Regions from separate parts of the Paenibacillus liaoningensis genome, predicted to be linked through region 2. Evidence: a T-box and tRNA genes for the amino acid it is inferred to sense, from the RefSeq annotation. Region 2 holds a T-box; the other holds one or more tRNA genes.
What was found. A T-box is a leader RNA that pairs with one kind of tRNA and senses whether it is charged. The one in region 2 lies ahead of argS (arginine--tRNA ligase), so its partner is inferred to be a tRNA-Arg.
Positions count from the first base shown of each region.

Region 1: it has a tRNA-Arg gene. The T-box ahead of argS (arginine--tRNA ligase) is inferred to sense a tRNA for this amino acid. The anticodon was not compared.

Region 1 is NZ_JCAALU010000030.1:8,626-15,707, forward strand. It holds gene AC6B99_RS31750 (helix-turn-helix domain-containing protein) at 1-536, shown strand, start outside; gene nfsA (oxygen-insensitive NADPH nitroreductase) at 536-1,309, shown strand; gene AC6B99_RS31760 (ABC transporter ATP-binding protein) at 1,724-2,566, shown strand; tRNA gene AC6B99_RS31765 (tRNA-Gly) at 2,763-2,837, shown strand; tRNA gene AC6B99_RS31770 (tRNA-Arg) at 2,844-2,920, shown strand; tRNA gene AC6B99_RS31775 (tRNA-Pro) at 2,945-3,021, shown strand; tRNA gene AC6B99_RS31780 (tRNA-Gly) at 3,028-3,098, shown strand; gene AC6B99_RS31785 (hypothetical protein) at 3,406-3,927, shown strand; gene AC6B99_RS31790 (class I SAM-dependent methyltransferase) at 3,972-4,706, shown strand; gene AC6B99_RS31795 (histidine kinase) at 4,914-6,686, opposite strand; gene AC6B99_RS31800 (response regulator transcription factor) at 6,683-7,082, opposite strand, start outside.
Region 2 is NZ_JCAALU010000003.1:88,855-95,936, forward strand. It holds gene AC6B99_RS04995 (EamA family transporter) at 1-243, opposite strand, end outside; gene AC6B99_RS05000 (L-lactate dehydrogenase) at 644-1,609, shown strand; T-box leader at 1,675-1,912, shown strand; gene argS (arginine--tRNA ligase) at 1,989-3,680, shown strand; gene AC6B99_RS05010 (hypothetical protein) at 3,757-4,035, opposite strand; gene AC6B99_RS05015 (hypothetical protein) at 4,212-4,454, opposite strand; gene AC6B99_RS05020 (hypothetical protein) at 5,228-6,322, opposite strand; gene AC6B99_RS05025 (sensor histidine kinase) at 6,423-7,082, opposite strand, start outside.

The DNA.
Region 1 (7,082 bases), on a different contig from region 2:
ACGTTTATGGGCAGCTGCGACAAATTTCAGCCATTGTAGGCAAGCGGAAACAGGAACGAGAATGGATGGAACGGCATATGGCTAAAGCGGATCAAGCGAGGGAACGGGTCCAGCGTCTTATTGGTGGCAAGGAGACATGCGCCGTGCTGGTCATGGAAAGCGATACATTCAGAGTAGTAGGGGGCCGAAATATGGGACATGTTTTTTTTCAGACACTTGGCCTCAATCCCCATCCGCTTGTGAAGCAGCATATGGAGGCGGGAGCGCCGTTTATTTTTTCCGAGCCTAAACCGTATCATGAGCTGTCAAAATACGACGCCGATCGGCTCATAATTATGGTCAATCCGAAGGATAAAGGAGCTCCAGAAGCTTTTAAGCGATTGCAAATGTCCGAACGCTGGCAAAATCTCGCGGCAGTCCGCAGTGGCAGCATGCATATGGTTCCTTTTAACAAATGGTGGGTGTACTCGCCGCTGGCCATTGATGGGCAGCTTGATGAGGCGGTTGCCCTTTTGCACAACGAAGATGTAGGTTAATGAGTAAAACTATATATAGAAATGAGTTGATCATGATGTGGCCTGAAACGATAGACGTGCTGCTTAATCACCGCTCCATACGGAAATTCAAATCGACCCCCATTCCACAGCCGACACTGGCAAAAATAATAGAGGCGGCGCAGCAGGCTTCTACCTCAAGCAGTATGCAGTGCTTCACGGTAATCAACGTGAGTGACCGAGATAAGCGGAAACAGCTGGCCGAGCTTTCCGGCAACCAGGCGTATATTGAGGAATGCCCAGTATTTCTCGTCTGGTGCGCGGATCTGTTCCGTTATGAACAGGCAGCCAAGCTTCATTTTGAGGGCGATATGACGAGCACGGTTGAAAATTTTATCGTTGCCACAGTCGATACTGCGCTGGCAGCTCAAAATGCAGCAATCGCGGCAGAATCGCTTGGCTACGGAATTGTCTATATTGGCGGTATCCGCAACAATCCGCAGGAGGTTTCAGCGCTATTAGGGCTGCCATCGCATGTGTACCCCGTATTCGGAATGTGCATGGGGGAGCCGGATCAAGCGCCGCTGACGCGTCCAAGACTGCCGCAGCAGGCGATTTTGCATGAAGACAGCTATGATCAGAAAGCAGTGGAAAGCGGCATTCGGGAGTATGACGAGACGATTAGGCAGTATATGCTGGAGCGGTCAGAAGGAAAACTGAATACGAGCTGGTCCGAATCAATGGCGGCCAAAATCAATCATCCGCGTCTGCATATGGGCGAGTTTCTCCGCAGCAAAGGCTTCTTGCAACAATAAGAAGCCGTTAGGCGGGGTTTGGGCTGTGCAAATTTATTTTAGCCTTAACAATTGCTTTATTTTCATTGACTTTATACGTGAGAACGATTATCATTAATTATTGAATGATACTGATAATAGTTATCATGCTTAATGAATGATAAGTCGTGTGTTTTTAAAATATAAGCATTTATAAGTTTCACACTTATAATGGGCTTATATTTCAACGCGAAACGGTAGCTTTGCCGCCAGAGGACGGCGACAACCGTTTCACCTTGAAATATAGGAAAGGGTAACCTAACGCTATCCTTTCTCTCTATTTTTCGGAATGAAACGCGCCGCGCCGCCAGAGGATAGCGATAACCGTTTCACCTTATATAATAAAATCAGCAAAAAACCCGTATAAGCGGGCATCGGAAGGAGCGTGCATGTCACATGATTCGCCTCACAACATCGAATCTCGACATTGCTTATGATGAACGGTTAATCGTTCAAGATCTGAATATTGCTATCCCACAAGGAAAAATTACTGCGTTGGTAGGGTCTAACGGTTCGGGTAAATCGACGATTTTGAAAACGATGGCTCGTCTGATGAATCCATCTGCAGGCAGCGTATTGCTGGATGGGAAGTCGATTCATAAGCAAGCGACGAAGGAAGTGGCGAAGCAGCTGGCGATTTTGCCGCAAAATCCGACTGCTCCAGATGGTCTGACTGTATCTGAGCTTGTATCGTATGGACGTTTTCCTTATCAGAAGGGCTTCGGCTCTGTGAGCAAGGATGACCGTAAAATTATTCAATGGGCGATTGAAGCGACAGGAATGGTTGATTTTGCAGACCGTCCGGTTGACCAACTGTCTGGCGGACAACGCCAGCGTGCCTGGATCGCGATGTCTTTGGCGCAAGAAACGGATATTTTATTTTTGGATGAGCCAACCACGTTCCTTGATATGGCGCATCAGCTCGAAGTATTGCATTTGCTTGAGAAGCTTAACGAGGTTAATAACCGGACGGTCGTTATGGTTGTCCATGACTTGAACCACGCTTCGCGTTATGCGCATCACATGATCGCGATTAAAAAAGGCAGTGTCGTTGGCGAAGGCTCGCCGCAACAGGTTATGACACCGGAGATTTTGCGCGAGGTGTTTAACATTGAAGCGGATATTATGCCTGATCCGCGTACCGGTGTTCCGCTGTGCATGCCGTATGCGCTCGCAGGCGAGTCGGCTGCATCCAAAGTCATTCTTGATAAGAAACCGGCATTAGCTGGAGTCGTATAGTTGGTCATCAAACCGTGCTGGAAGGAGCACGGTTTGATGTTTTTATGGCGAGACATGCAGCGAAGGAAAGCTCAGCACGAGGAAAAAAGTTTTTTTTGAAAAAGAGCAAATAACAGTTGCAATTCCCTCCGCAACATGATATATTATTACTTGTCGCCGCGATGAAATACTTGAGAAATACAGGCGGAAATATAATGCGGACGTGGCTCAGTGGTAGAGCATCGCCTTGCCAAGGCGAGGGTCGCGAGTTCGAATCTCGTCGTCCGCTCCATATTGTGTGCCCTTAGCTCAGCTGGATAGAGCGTTTGACTACGAATCAAAAGGCCAGGAGTTCGAATCTCTTAGGGCACGCCATTTCTTTACAAAAGAATCGTCTGTCGGGACGTAGCTCAGCTTGGTAGAGCACCTGGTTTGGGACCAGGGGGTCGCATGTTCAAATCGTGTCGTCCCGACCATTATTTGCGGGTGTAGTTCAATGGTAGAACTTTAGCCTTCCAAGCTAATAGCGTGGGTTCGATTCCCATCACCCGCTTAACGAAGAGAAAGACTTGAAACCCTTGTGCAGCAGGGGTTTTTTGCTTGCTGTTTTTTCAAATTCGGACGAGTACTTTTGGTCTATGGGGCAGATCGTGGGGCAAATCTCAGCTTTTTTGGTTTTAATGCCTCTAATTACGAAGAAAGCCTTGCGGCATGCAAGGCTTTTTGTTATGGGATATTTTAGATCCATTGTTAGGTCGTGGCGTGGGATTGTCATTATTTGTAGAAAAGTGGAGGTAAAGAGCGGAGCAATGTTGTATAATTTGTTAATTACATACTTGAAGCGAAGGGAATGATTGTTAATGGTAAAAGCGATTGTAAGTTTAGTTGATGGATTGAATTTGAAGGACCCGGAGGCACAACTGGAGATTACATTTGATAACGAATATTTGATTATCGTAGAGCATGCTTATAAAGGCTTTAAAAGAAATGTGGAAAACACATTCAAAATTCCATTGGCTAACTTTCTTGAATCAACGCTGACAACAGACAAGGACATGGGAGAGGTTCAAAAAAGTGTAATCGGCCGTGGAATTGTCGGTGGACTTATTTTTGGTCCAGCAGGGCTGGTATTAGGTGGCATGTCGGGCATCGGTACAAAAAAAGGGAAAACGTTGCAAGTATATATCGTATCTTACGTATCCTCTTCGGGAGACATTAATAACATTACCTTCAAAATGCCGCTTCCAATGGTTAGTGTTACCCGGAAATTTGACCAGATATTAAAAAAGAACATGCAATTGGTTCTAAGAAGTGAGGCTGCTTTAAAAATATTAGGTGATATGGAAGATCAAAAATCAGGTCCATCAGAAACGATCTTATAATTTCTACCCTCATTCCGCCTAAAGTAATGGAGGTCTGATAAATATTGAAGCAGAACAAATATGATGAGTCCTCTTTTTTCACAAATTATAGCCAGATGGCTCGTTCGATTGGGGGACTGGACGCCGCTGGAGAATGGTCGTTCTTTCGGCAAATGCTTCCGGAGCTGGCTGGTACAAAAGTACTCGATCTAGGCTGCGGGTTTGGCTGGCATTGCCGCTATGCGCGGGAGCAGCTGGCCCGCTCGGTTGTTGGGATTGACCTTTCGGGCAACATGCTGGAACGGGCAAAAGAAATGACGGACGATGAGCAGATTGAATATCGCCAGCTTGCGATTGAGGACATCGATTTTCCAGCAGAGGAGTTCGATATCGTTATTAGTTCGCTTGCGCTGCACTATGTGGAGCAATTGGGCGACCTTTTCAAGAGAATCCATCATTGCTTGGCGCCAGGCGGAGCTTTTGTATTTTCAGTCGAGCACCCGGTGTTCACTGCGCTTGCGGGGCAGGACTGGCATTATGGGGTAGAAGGGGAAAAGCTGCATTGGCCGCTTGATGATTATCATCGGGAGGGCCTGCGCCATTCCAGATTTTTGGAGCATGATGTCGTTAAATACCATCGTACGGTTTCAACTTATATGAACCTTTTGCTTGAATCCGGGTTTGAGCTTAAACAGCTTTCGGAGCTTGCGCCAACGAAGGAGTTGCTGGATAGCCATCCAGCTTGGCAGGAGGAAATGCGCCGTCCGATGTTTTTATTAGTTTCAGCGGTGAAGAAATAGAAAAATATAATGAAAGACATTTGCTGCAAATGCAAGCAGCTGCCCAATCAAAAGAGACGTTTGCTCTGTGTAGAACAGAGCAGGCGTCTTTTTTTTGATCTATAGGGGGGTGAAGTAGACCGAGAGGAGGGAAGGGGATAAGCGATATGGCGACGGGTAGTTCATCCCGAACACCCGTATCAAGGCTGCATGAGCTCCTGTACGCGCTTAATCAATCGGGATCGCGATGTATATGCCAGTTCCCCAGCCAAGCTTGCTGCGGATGGTTAAACCGAAGGTTTTGCCATAGGTAAGCTTCAATCTTTTTTGCGTATTAAACATGCCGATATGCTGGGATTGCTCCAGACTGCTTTCCAGCTGGGTTCGCAAATAAGCGAGCCTTTCAGCCGTTACGCCTATGCCGTTGTCGACGACGGAGAGCAGCAGCCGCGCACCGGACACCCGTGCTTTCACTCGGATTAGGCCAAAGCTGTCCTTTTCTTTTATGCCATGATATAGGCTGTTTTCAATGAGCGGCTGGAAGGTCAGCTTGAGCACATGATATTTGAGCGCTTTGTCATCTACGTCCCAGCTGACATCAAATTTGTCCTTGTAGCGTGTGCGGAGAATGGCGATATAGGGCAGCGTTTGATTGATTTCTGTTTGCAGCGATACCATGCCCGAGCCGCCTTCGAGCGAATAGCGCAAAATATCGGATAAGTTCTCGATAATATCGGTCATATCATTAGGGCCACCGGTCAGCTTGCTCGCCTTCCAATTGAGCGTTTCTAGAGTATTAAAGAGAAAATGGGGATTGATTTGCGCATGAAGCGCTTCGAATTCCAGCGTTTGCAGCAAATATTTTCGCTCGGACAGCTGAACCTTTAGAAAATTATGCTCAATGAAATGGTTAAGCGTATTTTGCAAAATGTAGCCAAAAACATCCTTAGAGTAACGAGGCAGAGGCGGAAGCGGGCGGCCGCTCTTGGCGAAATCCAAAATCGTGACAATCGCCTTCAGATTGCTGTAGTTTTTACGAGTCAGCCAGTAGGCCAGCATAGTGCCGATTGCGAACGAAATGATCAGCAGCACTAATGTAGTCAGCTTGAGCCCATTCGGAATGACATATAAGGAGTCGCTAGGCACGCTTGAGAGAAAGGTCCATTGATATTTTTCGGAAGCCAGCTTGTTCAGCACCTGTGTTTCGCCATTGACCTTCATGGAGAAGAAGGAGCTGTCTGTCCGGTAAATCGTCTCAGCATCTTCGGCGGTCAGCTTATAGTCCGGATGATTGCGAAAAATAACGTTATTGTCACGGTCCAAAATAAAGATGCTTTGCCCTTGCAGCGTATCCAGCTCGTTTAAGCTTTGCGTAATGTAATCAGGCTTAACATTGAGGACAATGATGCCATCGTTGTCGGCTGCTACGGAAATGCGGCGGAACATTGTAATGACATTCGTCTGCACGGTGGACTGGCCAGTTGTTGGACGGATGACGGGCCGGCTTTCCGCCCACATCAGCTCATCTAAAGGGTGGCTTTGATAGCTGCTGTACCAGTCCGAATCGTAAAAGTCATTCAGCTCGACCAGGCCGCCAGTCGTTGAGGAAATAAACCGCTTGCGGTCATTATTTAAATAAATATAAATCGAATCAATATAAGGCTTGCCGATGGAGGGCGAATCGATAAAGTTTTTGAGCGAGGCAAGCTGATCGTAATCGACGGGCTCGGGAAATTCTTTGGTCATCATATTTTTCAAATTCGTAAACTGAAGCGCGCTGGCGACAATATGCAGATTCAGCGTATCTAGCTCGTTAAAGATCAGCTCGATATTGCCTTTCGTCTGCTTCAGCAGATTCATATTGTTATTGTTGATTTCCTTCGTTATATATTGCGAAATGAGGAACGTGGACAATGTGCCAAGCACCAGCAGCGGTACAAGCATTGGGATAAGAAAAGTAAACAGATTGCGGGCGAAAAATTTAAAATACACCTTGGTCATTCCAATCGCCTGCCATCCATATTGCGGTATTCTCTAGGCGTTTCTCCAAAATAGCGGCGGAACGTGCGCGTGAAGTTTTTGGCATTGCTATAGCCAACCAGCTCGCTAATTTCATACGTTTTATAGGAAGGGTCCTTAAGCAGCTCGGCCGCTTTGTTCATACGGACCGCCGTTAAATAATCGGAGAAGTTTTCACCCGTCTTCTGCTTAAAATATTTGCTTAAATAGTAGGGGTTCATATATACGACATTAGAGGCATTTTCCAAGGAGGCTTCCTTGTAATGGCATGAAATATAATGCTTAATTTTATCAATCGCTGTTTCGGGTGCCGGCTGTTCTTCGGTTTGAGCATCATCTGACGGCTCCGATTGCTGCTCAAGCAAAGCCTTGAGATCT
Region 2 (7,082 bases):
AAAGCCCTTGAACATGCTCGCATTTGCGCCGAAAGAGAGCAGTCCCATCTGCACGCCAATAAGCGATGAAACGGTGAAAGATGTTCCAGTCGCCAGCGTACAAACAAGTGTAATCAGCGCCCCTGAGAAAAATACACCACACAGCAGCGCATTGCGATTAAGCGCCTGCTGGCTCGTCCAATGATACAAAATCCCCCGCAGCCCAAAGCTCGTCGCCGCCAGCAAGGATAATACAAGCCACATGAATTCCATTCCTCCATCTGTGTCTGCCCACATATACTTTCCCTATCATGACAGCTGAAAGTTAGATTGTAAATGTACGAAAATAAGCGGTTTATCTATATTCAACCTTAGGACTTCTGACCTGTACAGTGTGGACAATCCTCCCTGTTCACTTGTGGATAAGTATTGGAGGTGGCGGAAAATACTCCATTTGAACTCTGTTGATAATGTGCATAACTCTGTGGATATGTTGAAAAGCAAAGCTCTATCCGCCATAGGATGGCAGGTCAAAATGTGCATATTTTCACGCTTTTGCTTCCATGTGACATAGACAAACATGGATTGAACATAGCCGTCACATCATGGGCTGGATGCCGCATATAATAGCGTAACGAGGTTACGGTGGAGGAGATGCAAACGGATGGCAAACAAAGCGCGCAAGGTCGCTATTGTAGGAGTCGGTCAGGTCGGTTCAAGCTGCGCGTATGCCTTAATTAACCAGTCGATTTGCGATGAGCTGCTGCTCATTGACCGCACGTTCGACCGGGCCTATGCACAGGCGCTCGATTTGTCGCACAGCATGGACTTTGTCCATGGCCGCACAAAGGTTGCTGCTGGAACGCTGGAGCAGTGCGGGGATGTGGACGTTATCCTTCTCTGCGCTGGGGCGTATCCCGTCGGCAGCGATGATCGGCTTGATGTGCTGCATACGGTGCGCGAGATTTATGAAACGATGATTCCGCGCATTATGAACAGCGGATTCAGCGGAATTTTTGTAGCGGCCGCCAATCCTGTGGATATTGTGACGTATGTCGTGTGGGAGCTGTCCGGCATGCCGCGTTGCCAAGTGATTGGCACCGGAACGTCCATCGACTCCTCGCGGCTCAAGACGCTGCTCTGCGAGCATTTTCCAGTGGATGCCCGCAGCGTGCAGGGCTATGTGCTTGGGGAGCATGGCGAGTCGCAGTTTCCCGCCTGGTCGCATGTGACGGTTGGCGGCAAGCCGCTGCTGCATATTTTGGCCCAGCATCCCGAGCGCTTCGGGCATGTGAAGCTCGGAGCGCTCGCGGAGCAGACCCGCAATGCCGGCTGGGAAATCTATACGCGCAAAGGCTCGACCAGCTTTGGCATCGGCAATGCGCTGGCGCATATTACCCGCTCTATTCTAAACGATGAGCATCGCATTATTGCCGTGTCTGCGATATTAAACGGCGAATATGGCCAGCAGCAAGTATGCGCTGGCGTCCCCGCGATCATCGCCCGCTGCGGGGTTAAGGAAATCGTCGAGCTCAAGCTGACTACGCGGGAGCAGCGGCTGATGGAGCGCTCATGCTCGATTATACGCCAGGCGATTGAGAGCCTGTGCCTCGTAACCGAGAAAGAATAGCTGCAAGCTTGGCCGACTAAAAACGGATTGATTTTTCTGATCGTATCCGATATGATAGCTGTTAATTAACATCAAGGAACGGGAGAGTAACCTACATGGGTGCCATTTCAAGCGAGCCGGGACAGTGGAAGCCGGCAATGGACGATTAGGTGAAGCGCACCCGGGAGATGGCGGCCTGAAACGAGCAATCATGCTAGGGACGTCCGGTTCAGCACCGTTACAACGGCGAGATGCCCCTCTTTGTTTCTGTGCGGAGGCGGCAACAAGAGTGGTACCGCGGGGATAACAGGCCTCGTCTCTTATTTTTAGAGACGGGGCCTTTTTGGCGTGCTGCTCTACTCTGGCCGGAACATTTATTTTAGAGAGGAAGATGATGATGCTGTTAATGGACAAAATCGCGCTGGCATTGGCCAAAGCGCTGGATCTGCCCGAAGCGGATATTCGGCCCTTGCTGGAATATCCGCCCGATGAGGAGCTTGGCGATGTTGCTTTCCCCTGCTTTACTTTGGCCCGCACGATGAAACAAAGCCCCGTTAACATTGCTGCTTTGCTTGAGCCCCTGCTGGCAGATGCGAGCTGGAGCGTTCGGGCTGCCGGCCCCTATTTGAATTTCAAATGGAATCGGGAACTAGCAGCCGCGCAGCTTATTGCAGATTGGCAGAACGGAACCCTCCTGCATGCAGCTATAGGGAATGGAGAGCGTGTCATAATCGACATGTCTTCGCCCAATATTGCGAAGCCGTTCGGTATTGGGCATTTGCGCTCGACGATGATCGGCAATGCGCTGTACCATATTTTGCGCAAGGTTGGCTATGAGACGGTCAGCGTCAATCACTTGGGCGATTGGGGCACGCAGTTCGGCAAGATGATTACCGCCTATCTAAAATGGGGCGACGAGCAGCAGCTTGCAGCCGATCCCATTAAGGGCTATTTGGAGCTGTATGTGCGTTTTCACGAAGAGGCAGAGCAGCACCCCGAGCTGGAGGATGAGGCGCGCAGCTGGTTCGCCAAGCTGGAAGCTGGCGATGCTGAAGCGATTCGCTGCTGGAGCCAGTTTATTGCCGACAGCCTGAAGGAGTTCAATAAGCTGTATGCCCGGCTCGGCGTCTGCTTTGACCATTTTCTTGGCGAAAGCTTCTATAACGATAAAATGGACGCCGTCGTCCAGCAGCTTCAGGAGCAGCAGCTGCTGGAGGAAAGTGAAGGCGCACAGGTCGTCCGGCTGGATGAGCATGAGCTGCCGCCTTGCCTCATTCGCAAATCCGATGGCACATCCATCTATGCGACACGTGATTTGGCGACTGCCATTTATCGCCATGAAGAGATGAAGGGCAGCGAGCTGCTGTATGTTGTCGGCTCGGAACAATCGCTGCATTTCCGCCAGCTGTTTCTCGTGCTTGAGAAAATGGGCTTTGCGTGGGCAGCCGCCTGCAAGCATATCCCGTTCGGGCTTATGAAGCTGGACGGGCAAAAAATGTCCACCCGCCGCGGCAAGGTCGTATTTCTAGAAGAAGTGCTGGATGAAGCGGTACAGCGGGCTTTGCAGAAAATAGAGGAAAAGAATCCAGCACTTGCAGGCAAAGCCGAGGTAGCCGAAGCGGTTGGCATTGGCGCCGTCGTGTTCGGGGATCTCAAAAATACGAGAATGCTCGCGGTCGATTTTGTGCTGGAGGATGTACTGAATTTTGAAGGGGAGACGGGCCCGTACGTGCAATATGCTTACGCCAGAACGCAGCGGATATTGGCAAAAGCGGCCGGCAGCGACGTCGCAGCAGCACCTCAGCCTGCAGATTATGAGTATGTGACGGGCGATTATGCTTGGCTGCTAATGAAGATGCTTTTGCGCTACACAGCAGCCCTTGGAGACGCCGCCAAACGGCATGAGCCATCGATTCTCGCCAGATATTTGATTCAGCTCGCCCAGGCGTTCAATCGTTTTTATCATCATGACAAGGTGCTCGCTGGGGACGCTGGGGAGCGGATCGTTAAGCTTAAGCTGGTGCAGGTGGCTGCCGATGTGCTTAAGGAAGGCTTAGAGCTGCTCGGCTTGAAGACGCCGATGGAAATTTAGACGCAAAGCGCAAAAAACAGGCATCCACCAGCCAGAGGCGGGGATGCCTGTTTTTGTAAGCTTGTTCAAACAAGTATTAGCTATTCGTCGGTTCCGGAATAAGATCCTTCTCGATGATCTGCTGATTGAAATGAGCAATGTTCTTCTCAAAGCAATTACAGTAGTAGTCTTTCCGGCACAATGGACACGGCACGTTCAGCATACGCGTAACGCCTGTTAATCTCCATACTGGCTTCTGGCTGTAGAACAAACGCGCCTTAGAACCTTCACTAAGTGTCATGATGAACTGATATAACCCTGAGGCAAGATCTTTGTCGGCTAAAATAACGTTCTTAATCTGCAGTTTCGAATTCAAGATTTTCACCCTTACTGTTCGTATTCAAGATTGTGTAATAATACCCTTTATAGCGCCTTAAGTCAATATTTCCGCCATTAGGTCCATCGTTTTGCTTTGAAAATCTTCATACGAAAGTAAGGAATTCCCGCTTCGGTGAATCCATTTTTATAACGAGGCATGCATGATTTATGCTCTTACACTTTTTTTCTCAAAGCAAAGATGAATATCAGATAGGCTATGATTAGTGCAAGATTGAACAGCGGAAGGATCATTTTCCAAAGCTCCTTCGGAGCCATTGCAAACATTAGCATTCCACCTATAAATAACAAATAGATGTTTTGCACTCTTCTTTGAGGCTCCCATCCTGCTCTTATGATACTAACAATGACCCATAATGTAATCAGCAAATAAGCGATTAGAGCAATTAAATTAAGCATGACCCTACCACCTCGTTCAGGGTTACAATAACGACGTACGTTTAATCACTTGCCTGCCAACTTCAATATTTACACTAGCGACTAAATTTTATCATACAGGATTTTTTATTTTTATGGATAAAAAAAGTAAAATTCACAATTGAAAGTGCTATAATAGCGTTTCATAACGAACCTGCTAGGCACATATGTAAACCAGATCGGGACTGAGGACTGAGATTCCGCTATTCTGACTTTTGAGCCGAGTTCAGGACGTAAGCGGACAGGAGAGCCGTTATCACTCCCATTATCCCAATAAAATGGCCATTTACATCGCAATAGCGGCTCCTGAGTCCGAAACCTGTGCCATAATCCGTAATTCTGTTAAAATAGCTGCGGCTGTGTCCGCCAAGTTTAACGGAAATACGTGTGACGCTAATTTCGATCTAATTCTGGCTCATTTTCGTTCATATAAAAGCACTAAAATAACTTCATAATTAAGCTGGAGGTTTTTTCATGAAATTTATAACAAAATCTTTAATGGATTTAAGTATACAGGAGACTAGACCAGTGCAAGTTCATTCTAAGCTTCCTTGTTTTTTTCAAAGCCTATGAATTTTGTATCCATTCTCTATTCCATTGCTTCTTTTTCCTTAGTCGGATTTGTTGTTTGGATTTTATTTAAGAAATCAAAAAAGTAATTTAAATTAACCATAAAGAGGATGTCCTTAAGTAGCTAAGTAGCTGCTAGCTATTACGGACATCCTTATTTTTTCATAAATATAATGATGCAGCTTTTATTTCAACGTAATCACAAACGTAATAAAATCGTTCTGCTCCTGGGAATAAGTTGCGGCGACGATTTTTTTGCCAGAAGGGCTCCAGCCGAGATCATCGGATAAATATTGGACATCCAGCTTGATCGGCACCGTATCTCCACTGATGGCATCTGCTACAAATACTCCGTTGTCGCCGTCCGTTCCTTCCGATGTCAGGCTGTAGGCCAGCTTCTTGCCATCCGGCGACCAGCTTGTGCCAAATACTTGCGTCGCGCTGCCCAGCTCAATCGGCTCATTGCCCTTGGCATCCGTAATCATCAGCGTCCGCGTCGTATTCGATGTCCGCTTCACCAAAGCGAGCTGCTTGCGCTCGGGCGAGGGGATCACCCAGACGACGTCCGTCGCCAGCTTCTCCGCCTGCTTGCTGCCATCAGGAAGAAAATACAGCACTTCATTCACCACATAATAAATGCCGCCCTCGCCAGGCACTGCCGTAAATATCCGATGATCGCTGCTCAAAATCGTCTCCAATGTGCCATCAACGCTCGCCTTGATTACTTTTCCCTCGACCGTCAAAAACAGCACATGCGTATCGTCCATCCACATGCCTGTCGTCGTATCGATCACATCGCTGCCCAGCTCGACCGACTCTCGCGTTTCCAAATTCATCATGTAGCCGTGGGCACTTTCTTCGTTATTCAGCTTATAAAATAAATATTTCCCATCCGGAGACGGCTTGGCAAATCCCTGATGCGCCGGCTGCTCATGCAAGGCCTCCTCCTGCTTCGTTGCCAGATCGTGCACATACAAATTGTTGGGAAACATCATTTCCCCTTCCACCGCTATTTTCTGCTCATTTTCATTGCGCTTGACGATGACCAGCTGCTCCTCGGTAATAAAACTAATTCCCCGCGTTCTGTCTATTTGGGCAATTTGGCTGACAGCGACCTTCGTATCGGTCGATTGGCCCGGCTCAACGACGGTAATCGTTTTATCCGGCTTTTGAATTGTTTCGCGTGCAGGTGCCGTTCCGTCTGCGCAGCCCGCCAGCAAAAAAGCCACACAGCAGGCAGCCGCGCCTGTATTTATCCATTTAAAATGGGTTTGTTTCATCTCGTGTTTCCCCTCTCCCTTATTGCTATGCGCTTATTGTAATCCGTGGATGTTTCCGCCTCATCTCCAGCTTGTTGCGGACCTGTAAACCTTTACACCATTAACCGCTATATAGCGGAAAATAGACCTTGAACGTCGTTCCATCCTCGCCCGACCTTACCAGTACAAGCTCACCCTTTTGCGCCTCGGCAAGCTGCTTAACGAGCGAAAGGCCAAGTCCCGTTCCTCCCGATATGCGGGAGCGGTCGCGGTTGACCGTATAGAAAGGCTCAAAAATTTTGTCATGCGCTTCCGCTGGAATGCCAATGCCCGTATCCCGCACGACAACATTGACCCGATTTCCGTCCACATGCAGCGCGACCTCAATCTGTCCGCCAGGACGATTATATTTAATGGCATTATCAATTAGGTTGATGAATATTTGCATCAGGCTCTCCCGATCCGCCCAGATGACAGCAGGCTCCAGCTGCATTTGCAGCAACAAATCAAATTTTGCCGCCTTTCCCTGCATGCGCGTGCACAAATCCAGCAGCAGCTCATCCAGCTGCAGCACCTCGGCCTGCTGCTCAAACGCATACTTTTCCAGCGCCGCCAAATGCAGCACCTTCTCGACCATATCGTACAGCCGCCCGGACTCCTTGCCCATGCTTTGTATCGCCTCATCAATGAGCTTCGGATCATCGCGGTACATATCCAGCAAATCCACATACGCCCGAATCGACGTGAGCGGCGTCTTGAACTCATGGCTAATGTTGCCGAT